Regions from separate parts of the Streptomyces sp. CA-106110 genome, predicted to be linked through region 2. Evidence: riboswitches for the same ligand, from Rfam matches in the RefSeq annotation. Region 2 holds a riboswitch; the other holds the start of a gene.
What was found. A riboswitch is a leader RNA that binds a small molecule or an ion and turns the genes downstream of it on or off. The one in region 2 is predicted to bind thiamine pyrophosphate.
Positions count from the first base shown of each region.

Region 1 (4,907 bases), 6.6 Mb from region 2:
GCCGTTCCCGTCTCCGCCTGCGCCGGGTGGCACAGCAGGAGCGTGGCGCCGCTGTCCTTCAGGACGTGCTGGACCTCCTCCGCCGACAGCAGCAGGTGGACCGGGACGATGACTCCTCCGGCAGCCGCGATCGCGTAGTACGCATGCGGGAAATCGGCGGTGTTCGGCGCCATCAGGGCGACCCGGTCCCCCGGCCGGACACCGAGCCCGACCAGCGCCCCGGCCTGCGCGCGGGCCCGCTGCCACACCTGGGCGAAGGTCAGGCGCAGGTCGCCCTCGACAAGGGCGGTCCGGTCGGGGCGGCGCCGGGCGTTCTCGGCGAGGATCGTGGCGAGGGACAGGGTGGCCATGGAGGTGGTGCTCCGTTTCCTTGCGGCGCTGCTTTGTCGAATTGCCTTGCGGGGAGCCCCCGTTGAGGTACGAATCAGTGCCTCTCGACCAGCACCGCGCTCCCCTGCCCCACGCCCACGCACATCGTGGCCAGCCCGCGGGCGGTGCCCGTGCGGCGCATGCGGTGCAGGAGGGTGGTGAGGATACGGGCGCCGGAACAGCCGAGCGGGTGGCCGAGGGCGATGGCGCCCCCGGTCGGGTTGACGAGATCAGGGTCGATGCCGAGGCGGTCGACGCAGGCGAGGGCCTGGGCCGCGAACGCCTCGTTGAACTCGGCCTCCTGGATGTCGCCGATCGTCCAGCCGACACGGGCGAGAGCCTTCTCGGTGGCGGGGACCGGGCCGATGCCCATGATGTCCGGGTGGACGCCGGCCGAGGCGCCGGCGACGTACCGGCCGAGGGACTCGAGGCCCAGCTCGTCCAGGGCCTCCTCGCTGACGAGCAGAAGTGCGGCCGCGCCGTCGTTCATGGGCGAGGCGTTGCCCGCGGTGACGGTGCCGCCCTGGCGGAAGACGGGCTTGAGCCGGGCGAGCTTCTCGTACGACGTGTCCTCGCGCACGCACTCGTCGGCGGTGACGACGACACCGTCCGGCCTGGTCACGGGCAGCAGTTCGGCGTCGAAGAAGCCGTTCTTGCGGGCGTCGGCGGCCCGCCGGTGGCTGCGCAGCGCGAAGTCGTCCTGGCGTTCGCGGGGAACGCCGTACCGCTCGGCGACCTCCTCGGCGGTCTCGCCCATGGACAGCAGTCCGTGGAGGTCCTTCATCGCCGGGTTCACCAGGCGCCAGCCGAGCCGGGTGTCGGCCGTCTCGATGCGGTTCGGGAGGGCCTCGTCCGGCCGGGGCAGCACGAAGGGCGCGCGACTCATGGACTCGGAGCCGCCCGCGATCACGATGTCGGCCTCGCCCGCGGCGATGGTACGGGCGGCCATGGTGACCGCTTCCAGGCCGGAGGCGCACAGCCGGTTGACCGTGGCACCGGGCACGGACTCGGGCAGGCCGGCGAGGAGGACAGCCATCCGGGCGACGTTGCGGTTGTCCTCGCCGGCCTGATTGGCGGCGCCCCAGTAGACGTCGTCGACGCGGGCCGGGTCGAGCGCGGGCGCATCGGCGACCAGGCCCCGGATCACCGTCGCGGCCAGGTCGTCGGGCCGTACGGAGGACAGGGCGCCGCGCAGCTTGCCGATGGGGGTGCGGCGGGCTGCCGCGAAGTGGACGGTACGCACGACGGAACTCCCGGCTGCCCTCGACGGTTAATTAGCACTGCTAGTTTTTGATAATAGACCGCCGACCGCTCACTGGGAAGATCCCGGCCATCCTGCGCAGGAGCTGCCGCAGCCGGGTTTCGCCCCATCCGTCCCGGGCACCCGGGCGCCCATGGAGTGGTTGCGGCACGCGGCGTGCGTGGGTGAGGACCCCGAGTTGTTCTTCCCCGTCGGATCGACGGGCCCGTATCTGGTGGAGACCGCCGCCGCCAAACGAGTGTGCCGCCGCTGTCCGGTGATGGCCGAGTGTCTGGACTGGGCGCTGCGCACCGGGCAGACGGCGGGCGTGTGGGGCGGCACCGACGAGAAGGAACGTGCCCGGCTGCTGCGGACCACGAAGCACCGATCGACGACAAGGAGAAGCACACGATGACCGTGGTGCACAGCACTCTGCCCGAGCCCGCCCGGCGCGTCACCGGCCAGGCGCTGCAGGACACCCTGGTGGATCCTGCTCGGGCCCTCCCTCGTCGGGAAGCAGGCCCACTGGAACATCGTCGGGCCGAGGTTCCGGTCGATCCACCTCCAGCTCGACGAGGTGGTCGACACGGCCCGCTCGTATGCGGACACCGTGGCCGAGCGAGCGGCCGCGCTCGGGGTCACTCCGGACGGCCGCCCGGAGACCGTCGCCTCCGCCTTCGGCCTGCCCGTGACGAAGGCGGGCTGGCTGCGGGACACCGAGGTCGTGGGGCTGATGGTGGAGTCGCTGGAAGCCGCGATCGGGCGGCTGCGCGAGCGGATCGAGGCCACCGAGAAGGCGGATCCGGTCACTCAGGACCTGCTGATCGGGCTCACGGCCGAACTGGAGAAGCAGCGCTGGATGTTCGAGGCCGAGAACTGGCCGCGCGAGGACTGAGGCGCGCCAGGACCGCGGCATGCGGAGAGCAGACGGAACCGCCGGGGGCGAGAGGAGTACGCCATGACCGACGCCCTGGAACTGGACGCGCTGTGGGACGAGTTCCACAGCGTGGTGAACATGACGTCCCAGGAACTCGCGGCCTGGCTGCGGGTCCAGGACGCCGGCGAGGACACGGAACCGCTACCCGACCAGGCGGGAGACCCCACCGGGCAGCATGTCCTGGCCATCCTGCAGAAGCGGCGCATGGATCTCACCGACGACGACGTCAGGGTGATGTACGAGGTCGTGGACACGGTGACCGCAGAGCAGGACCGGTACGACGAGCCGGAGGCCATGGAGGGCGACCGCCGTCATCGCCTGATGGCCATCGGCCACGACCCGCTCAAACCGTCGGGGTGAGGCCGCCGTGAACCGGGGCGACAACGCGGCCCACGTCATGGGGGAACTCATCTCGGAACACGGCCGCACCTACGCCGAAGAGGCGGGCATCCAGCTCAAGGACGCCCCTCAGCCGCTCTACCGGCTGCTGCTCATGGCCGTCCTTCTGAGCGCCCGCATCCGTGGGTCGATCGCACTGGCCACGGTGCGGGCGCTGCACGAGGCGGGCCTGCGGGATCCGCGGCGCATGGCCGGGGCCGACTGGCAGGAGCGGGTCGACGCGCTGGGACGAGGCGGCTACCGGCGCTACGACGAGCGGACGGCGACCCAGCTGGGCGACGGGGCGGAACTGCTGCTGGAGCGTTGGGGAGGCGATCTGCGGCACCTGCGGGAGGAGGCCGACGGCGACGTCTCCGCCCTGCGCCGGCTGCTGCAGGAGATACCGGGGATCGGTCCGGCCGGCGCGGACATCTTCCTGCGCGAAGTACAACGGGTCTGGCCGGAGGTGGCTCCCTACCTGGACGACAAGGCCCTGTCCGGAGCGGAGCGCCTCGGACTGCCCAAGGACCCGGAGAAGCTGGCGGCGCTCGCCGAGGACACCGAACCGGCCGTGCTGGCCGCCGCGTTGGTGCGCGCGGCACTCGACAAGGAGATGGCACAGGAAGTCCAGCGGCACGCCGGGTAGCGGCAGCCAGCCATCCGCGCGGCGGGCCCGTGGCCTGGCCCCGCTTGCGTTCACCGGAGCCGTCGGGCTCCGCCGCAGCCACTGACGTACCCCTTCGGAAGGGCCGCCGCGCAGCGAACGGCGGCCCTTCCGTATGGCACATCGCAAGCCTCGGGTTACTCTTGCCGCCGTACCGGACACGGGGTGCCCCATCTGCGGGCTGAGATCACACCCGTTGAACCTGAACCAGTTCGTACTGGCGGAGGGATGTCTTTCATGCCATTGGCGCATGTTTCCGGCGGGCTGCCCGCCGACGGCCGACGGGCCGTCTTCGACGGGCGGATGCCCACCGCTCCCGGCGACCTCAGGGTCGAGGGCCACGGCATCGAGCCTGTCCCCGAGAGCAACCGCTACGGCGGCGCGGGGCGGCTGTTCACCGTGTGGTTCGCCCCCAATCTGACGATGACCGGTGTGTTCACCGGGACCATCGGCATCACCCTCGGGCTCGACTTCACCACCGCGCTCGCCGCCGTCGTCCTCGGCACCGTGCTCGGCGCGGTGCCCACCGCCTACCTCGGCACCTGGGGCAGCCGCACCGGCGCCGCCCAGCTCCCCCTGGCCCGGCTGGCCTTCGGGCGTGCGGTCGTCCTGCCCGGGGTGCTGCAGTGGCTGTCGTCGGTCGCCTGGGACGCGCTGATCGGGCTGTTCGGCGGAGACGCGCTGGCACGGCTGTGCGGCTGGCCGTTCTGGCTCGGCGTCCTGGTCATGATGCTGGGGCAGGGAGCGCTCGGGGTCCTTGGCTACGAGGCGATCCACCGGCTCCAGATCGTCATGACCTTTGTGCTCGCGGCCGCCTTCGCCCTGATCGCCGTGCGCATGCCGGCCGGCGTCCACCTCGCCACGAGCGGCAGCGCGCACGGTGCCGACCGGGCGGGCGCCTTCGTGCTGACCAGCACCATCGCGCTCAGCCTGACCCTGTCCTGGGCCCCCTACGCCAGCGACTTCAGCCGCTATCTGCCGAGCACCACCTCCCGGTCCCGGATGTTCTGGTGCACGCTGCTCGGCCTCGTGGTGTCCTTCCTGGCCGTGCAGGTCCTCGGCCTGTGGGGCGCCTCGGCGCTGACCGACCAGACGGCCGCCGGGGTGGACAAGCTGCTGGGCGGGGGCGCACCGGGCGCGTTCGGGCTGCTGGCCGTGGGACTGGCCGCACTGTGCAGCAACGCCATGAACGACTACAGCGGTTCCCTGGCGCTGCAGACCGTGGGTGTGCGCGTGCCGCGTCCCGTGGCGGCCGCGCTCGCCGCGGCGCTCGGCTTCCCGCTGGTGCTGTGGATGCACGCGGCCGACACCACCGCACG
Region 1 covers NZ_JBNJNB010000001.1:2,028,317-2,033,223, forward strand. Annotated here, with positions in the region: gene ACQEXA_RS09435 (long-chain-fatty-acid--CoA ligase) at 1-350, opposite strand, end outside; gene ACQEXA_RS09440 (thiolase family protein) at 425-1,612, opposite strand; gene ACQEXA_RS09445 (WhiB family transcriptional regulator) at 1,764-2,024, shown strand; partial or broken gene ACQEXA_RS09450 (Dps family protein) at 2,021-2,504, shown strand; gene ACQEXA_RS09455 (DUF3140 domain-containing protein) at 2,568-2,906, shown strand; gene ACQEXA_RS09460 (endonuclease) at 2,944-3,570, shown strand; TPP riboswitch at 3,740-3,834, shown strand; gene ACQEXA_RS09465 (purine-cytosine permease family protein) at 3,826-4,907, shown strand, end outside.
Region 1: linked by a shared signal. The riboswitch ahead of ACQEXA_RS09465 (purine-cytosine permease family protein) and the one ahead of thiO (glycine oxidase ThiO) in region 2 are both predicted to bind thiamine pyrophosphate.

Region 2 (4,907 bases):
CCATGGGGGTGCCCGATTCGATCAGGCGGCGGCCCTGGGCCAGGTCCCGGGGGCGGCCCACCGCCAGGAGCGCCACCAGGCGGTCCGAGCGCAGCCAGCACACCGACCAGGCGGCGCCCTCCGGGTCACCGCGCCACACCGTCGTGTCGGCGCCCGCATGGTGACCCACGTACTGGACGAAGCGGCCGAACTGCTCCGACCAGAAGTAGGGCACCGGGTCGTACGCCACCGGGGTATGGCCGATGATGTTCGCTGCCACCGTGCGGGGACCCTGGAGGGCGTTGTCCCAGTGGTGGACCAGCAGGCGCTCCTCATAGCGGCCGGACGGGAACGACGCGCAGTCGCCGACCGCGTACACGTCCGGCAGCGAGGTGCGCAGGTGTTCGTCGGCCAGCACCTCTCCGTGGACGCCCAGGGCGATGCCCGAGCCGGCGAGCCACGCCGTGGCCGGGCGCGCCCCGATACCTACGACCACCGCGCCCGCGGGCACCCGCGAGCCGTCGTCGAGCACCACGGCCCCCGATTCGACGCGCTCCACGCGCGCGTGCGTGCGCAGCTCCGCGCCGCTGTCCGCGTACCAGGCGGTCATCGGCGCGGCCACTTCTTCGGGCAGCGCTCCGGCCAGCGGCCGGTCGGCGGCCTCCACCACGGTCACCGCGCAGCCCGCCTCGCGCGCGGCGGTGGCGAATTCGGCACCGATCCAGCCCGCGCCCACGACCACGATGTCGTGCTGCTGGGCGAGGACGGGGCGCAGCCGCTCGGCGTCGTCCAGCGTGCGCAGCAGGTGCACGCCGGGCGCGCCCTCGGCACCCGGCAGCTGGATCGGTTCGGCGCCGGTCGCGAGCACCAGGACGTCATAGCCGACGGGCCCCTCGGCGGTGTCCAGCTCGTGGTTGCCGGGGCGCAGCCCGACCACCTCGCAGCCCAGCCGGAGTTCGATGTCGAGGGCCTCGAAATCGACGTCGAAGGCGGAGCCCTCGGCCCTGCCGAGCAGCACCGCCTTGGACAGCGGCGGCCTGTCGTACGGCTGGTGCGGCTCCGCGCCGATCAGCGTCACACCGCCCGTGAAGCCCTGCTCCCGCAGGGCGACCGCGGTCTGCACCCCGGCCATGCCCGCGCCCACGACGACGACGCGCCGCGCCCCATCGCCCCGTGCCTGCGTCTGCTCGCTCACCTGATCACCATACTCAACTGACAAATCGTCAGTCAGCGGGCGTGCTGAGTGACCTCTTCCACAACACTCGTCCCGCTGCCCGACTGGGACTCCCACTCCCACGACTCCTCCAGGCGCACCCGCCCGTCGGGAAGTTCCAGGACCTGCGAGACACAGTGCCCGGACGAGGTGGTCCCGTCCTGCTTGAGCTGCACGTACCGGAAGTCGAGGAGGTCACCTTTTCTGGTACCCACCAGATGACCGCGTACGACGTCTCCGCCCGCGTACTCCGCCCAGATCTCGCCGCCCTTCTCGTGGTAGGCGAACCGGGTACGGGTACCCACCTGACCCGGCGCCTGGTCCCGCACCGGGGCAAAGGTGAGACCGTCGAGCGATCGGGTCATGTACGGAGACTCCCTTACTGAGGCAAACGGCACAGGTTAGGGTGGCCAACGTAAAGCACTCGCGGGAGCCCGGGCGCACCGGGCTGAGAGGGAGGCTGGCGGCCTCCGACCGTACGAACCTGATCCGGGTCATGCCGGCGAAGGGAGGGAGCTGGACGCCCATGTCGTCTACACCCACGTCAGACGTCCTCGTCGTCGGGGGCGGGATCATCGGACTGGTGACCGCCTGGCGGGCGGCGCAACGCGGTTTCGCCACCGCAGTGGTGGATCCCGAACCGGGCGGCGGAGCGGCCCAGGTGGCCGCCGGAATGCTCGCCGCCGTCACCGAACTGCACTACGGGGAGCAGACCCTGCTCGCCCTCAATCTGGAGTCCGCGCGCCGCTACCCGGACTTTGCCGCCGAGCTGGCCGAGGCCACCGGCCAGGACCTCGGTTATCGCAGGTGCGGCACGCTCGCCGTCGCACTCGACGCCGACGACCGCGCCCACCTGCGTGAACTGCACGCCCTCCAGCAGCGGTCCGGCCTCGCGTCGGAGTGGCTGAACGGGCGGGACTGCCGGCGACTGGAGCCGATGCTCGCGCCGGGCGTGCGCGGGGGGCTCAGAGTCGACGGCGACCACCAGATCGACCCGCGCCGCCTGGTCGCCGCCCTGGTCACGGCGTGTGAACGCGCCGGGGTCGTCTTCCACCGGACGTGGGCCGAGCGGCTCACGGTGGTGCGCGATCGGGCGACCGGGATCAGGACCGGCGAGGGCACGGACCTGACCGCCGCCCGGATCGTCCTCGCCGCCGGCAGCCTCAGCGGCCGCCTCGCGGGGGTCCCGGACGAGGTTCTGCCGCCCGTGCGGCCGGTGAAGGGCCAGGTGCTGCGGCTGACGGTGCCGAAGCGGTACGCACCGTTCCTGAGCCGTACCGTTCGTGCCGTCGTCCGGGGCAGCCAGGTCTATCTGGTGCCGCGCGAGAACGGCGAGCTCGTCGTGGGCGCCACCAGCGAGGAACTGGGCTGGGACACCACGGTCACCGCGGGCGGTGTGTACGAGCTGCTGCGGGACGCCCACGAGCTGGTCCCCGGGATCACCGAGCTGCCGCTCACCGAGACCCGCGCCGGACTGCGCCCGGGCTCGCCGGACAACGCGCCGCTGCTCGGCCCGACCGAGCTCGACGGCCTTCTCCTGGCCACCGGGCACTACCGCAACGGCGTCCTGCTCACCCCGGTCACCGGTGATGCCATGGCGCACGTCCTGACCACCGGCGACCTCCCCGACGAGGCCCGTCCCTTCACCCCCCGGCGCTTCGCCGCCGCAGCACTCACGGAGCAGCCCGTATGAACATCTCGGTCAACGGCGAGCGCCGCCAGGTGACCCCCGGTATCGCTCTCGACGCCGTCGTGCGGACCCTCACCGCGGCGCCCTCGGGAGTGGCCGCCGCCCTCAACGAAACCGTCGTCCCGCGTACGCAGTGGCCGTCGACGTCCCTCTCGGAGGGTGACCGTGTCGAGGTCCTCACCGCAGTCCAAGGAGGCTGACCCATGGCCGACGATCCCTTCGTCCTCGGTGGTACCACCTACTCGTCCCGGCTGATCATGGGCACCGGCGGCGCACCGAGCCTCGATGTGCTGGAGCGGGCGCTGGTGGCCTCCGGCACGGAGCTGACGACGGTGGCGATGCGGCGCGTCGACGCCTCGGTGCACGGCTCGGTCCTCTCCGTGCTCGACGGGCTGGGCATCCGGGTGCTGCCCAACACGGCGGGCTGCTTCACCGCGGGCGAGGCCGTGCTCACCGCCCGCCTCGCACGGGAGGCGCTCGGCACGGACCTGGTCAAGCTGGAGGTCATCGCCGACGAGCGGACCCTGCTGCCCGACCCGATCGAGCTGCTGGAGGCGGCCGAGACCCTGGTCGACGAGGGTTTCACGGTGCTGCCGTACACGAACGACGACCCCGTCCTCGCCCGGAAACTGGAGGACGTCGGCTGCGCCGCGATCATGCCGCTCGGCTCGCCGATCGGCTCCGGGCTCGGGATCCGCAACCCGCACAACTTCCAGCTGATCGTGGAGCACGCGCGTGTGCCGGTCATTCTGGACGCGGGCGCGGGTACCGCGTCGGACGTGGCCCTCGCCATGGAGCTGGGGTGCGCGGGTGTGATGCTCGCCTCGGCGGTGACCCGGGCACAGGAGCCGGTGCTGATGGCGGAGGCGATGCGGCACGCCGTGGAGGCGGGCCGGCTGGCGCTGCGGGCGGGCCGTATCCCGCGCCGGCACTTCGCCGAGGCGTCGTCCCCGACCGGTGGTGTGGCACGGCTGGACCCGGAGCGGCCCGCCTTCTGAGGGCGCCTTCCGTGGGGGCGCACGCATGCGGCGTGCGTCACAGGACGGCTGCAGTCATGCCCCGGTGGAGCAGTAACACCGGGGACCGTCAGTGCGCCCTCGTAGACTCACCTGCGTGGATACGACCCTTCAGGACCCCCTCGTCGGCCAGGTGCTCGACGGCCGCTACCGCGTCGACGCGCGCATCGCGGTCGGCGGGATGGCCACGGTCTACCGGGCCGTGGACACCCGCCTCGACCGTGTGCTCGCGCTGAAGGTGATGCACCCGGCGCTGGCCGCCGACGGCTCGTTCGTCGAGCGCTTCATACGCGAGGCCAAGTCGGTCGCCCGCCTCGCCCACCCGAACGTGGTGCAGGTCTTCGACCAAGGGACCGACAGGTCGTACGTGTACCTCGCCATGGAGTACGTCGCCGGGTGCACCCTGCGTGACGTGCTGCGCGAGCGCGGGGCGCTGCAACCGCGCGCCGCCCTCGACATCCTCGAGCCGGTGCTGGCGGCGCTCGGTGCCGCGCATCGCGCCGGGTTCGTGCACCGCGACATGAAGCCGGAGAACGTGCTCATAGGGGACGACGGCCGGGTGAAGGTCGCCGACTTCGGTCTCGTCCGGTCCGTGGACACCGTCACGAACACGACCGGTGCCGTGCTCGGCACGGTCTCCTATCTCGCGCCGGAGCAGATCGAGCAGGGCACCGCGGACCCCCGGGTCGACGTGTACGCGTGCGGGGTCGTCCTCTACGAGATGCTCACCGGCGCAAAGCCGCACCACGGCGACTCCCCCGCCCAGGTGATCTACCAGCACCTGAACGAAGACGTGCCGCCGCCCTCGGCCGCCGTGCCGGGGCTGTCCGTCGAGCTCGACGAGCTGGTCGCGTCGGCGACCGCCCGCAACCCCGAGCTGCGCCCCCACGACGCCGTGGCGCTGCTCGGCCAGGTGATCCGGGCGCGCGGCGCGCTCAGCCCCGACCAGCTGGACGCCGTACCGCCGCAGGCGCTCGCCCAGGCGCACGACAACGCTCACGACCGTACG
Region 2 covers NZ_JBNJNB010000001.1:8,627,604-8,632,510, reverse strand. Annotated here, with positions in the region: gene ACQEXA_RS39840 (NAD(P)/FAD-dependent oxidoreductase) at 1-1,174, opposite strand, end outside; gene ACQEXA_RS39835 (hypothetical protein) at 1,207-1,557, opposite strand; TPP riboswitch at 1,609-1,720, shown strand; gene thiO (glycine oxidase ThiO) at 1,719-2,885, shown strand; gene thiS (sulfur carrier protein ThiS) at 2,882-3,082, shown strand; gene ACQEXA_RS39820 (thiazole synthase) at 3,086-3,880, shown strand; gene pknB (Stk1 family PASTA domain-containing Ser/Thr kinase) at 3,996-4,907, shown strand, end outside.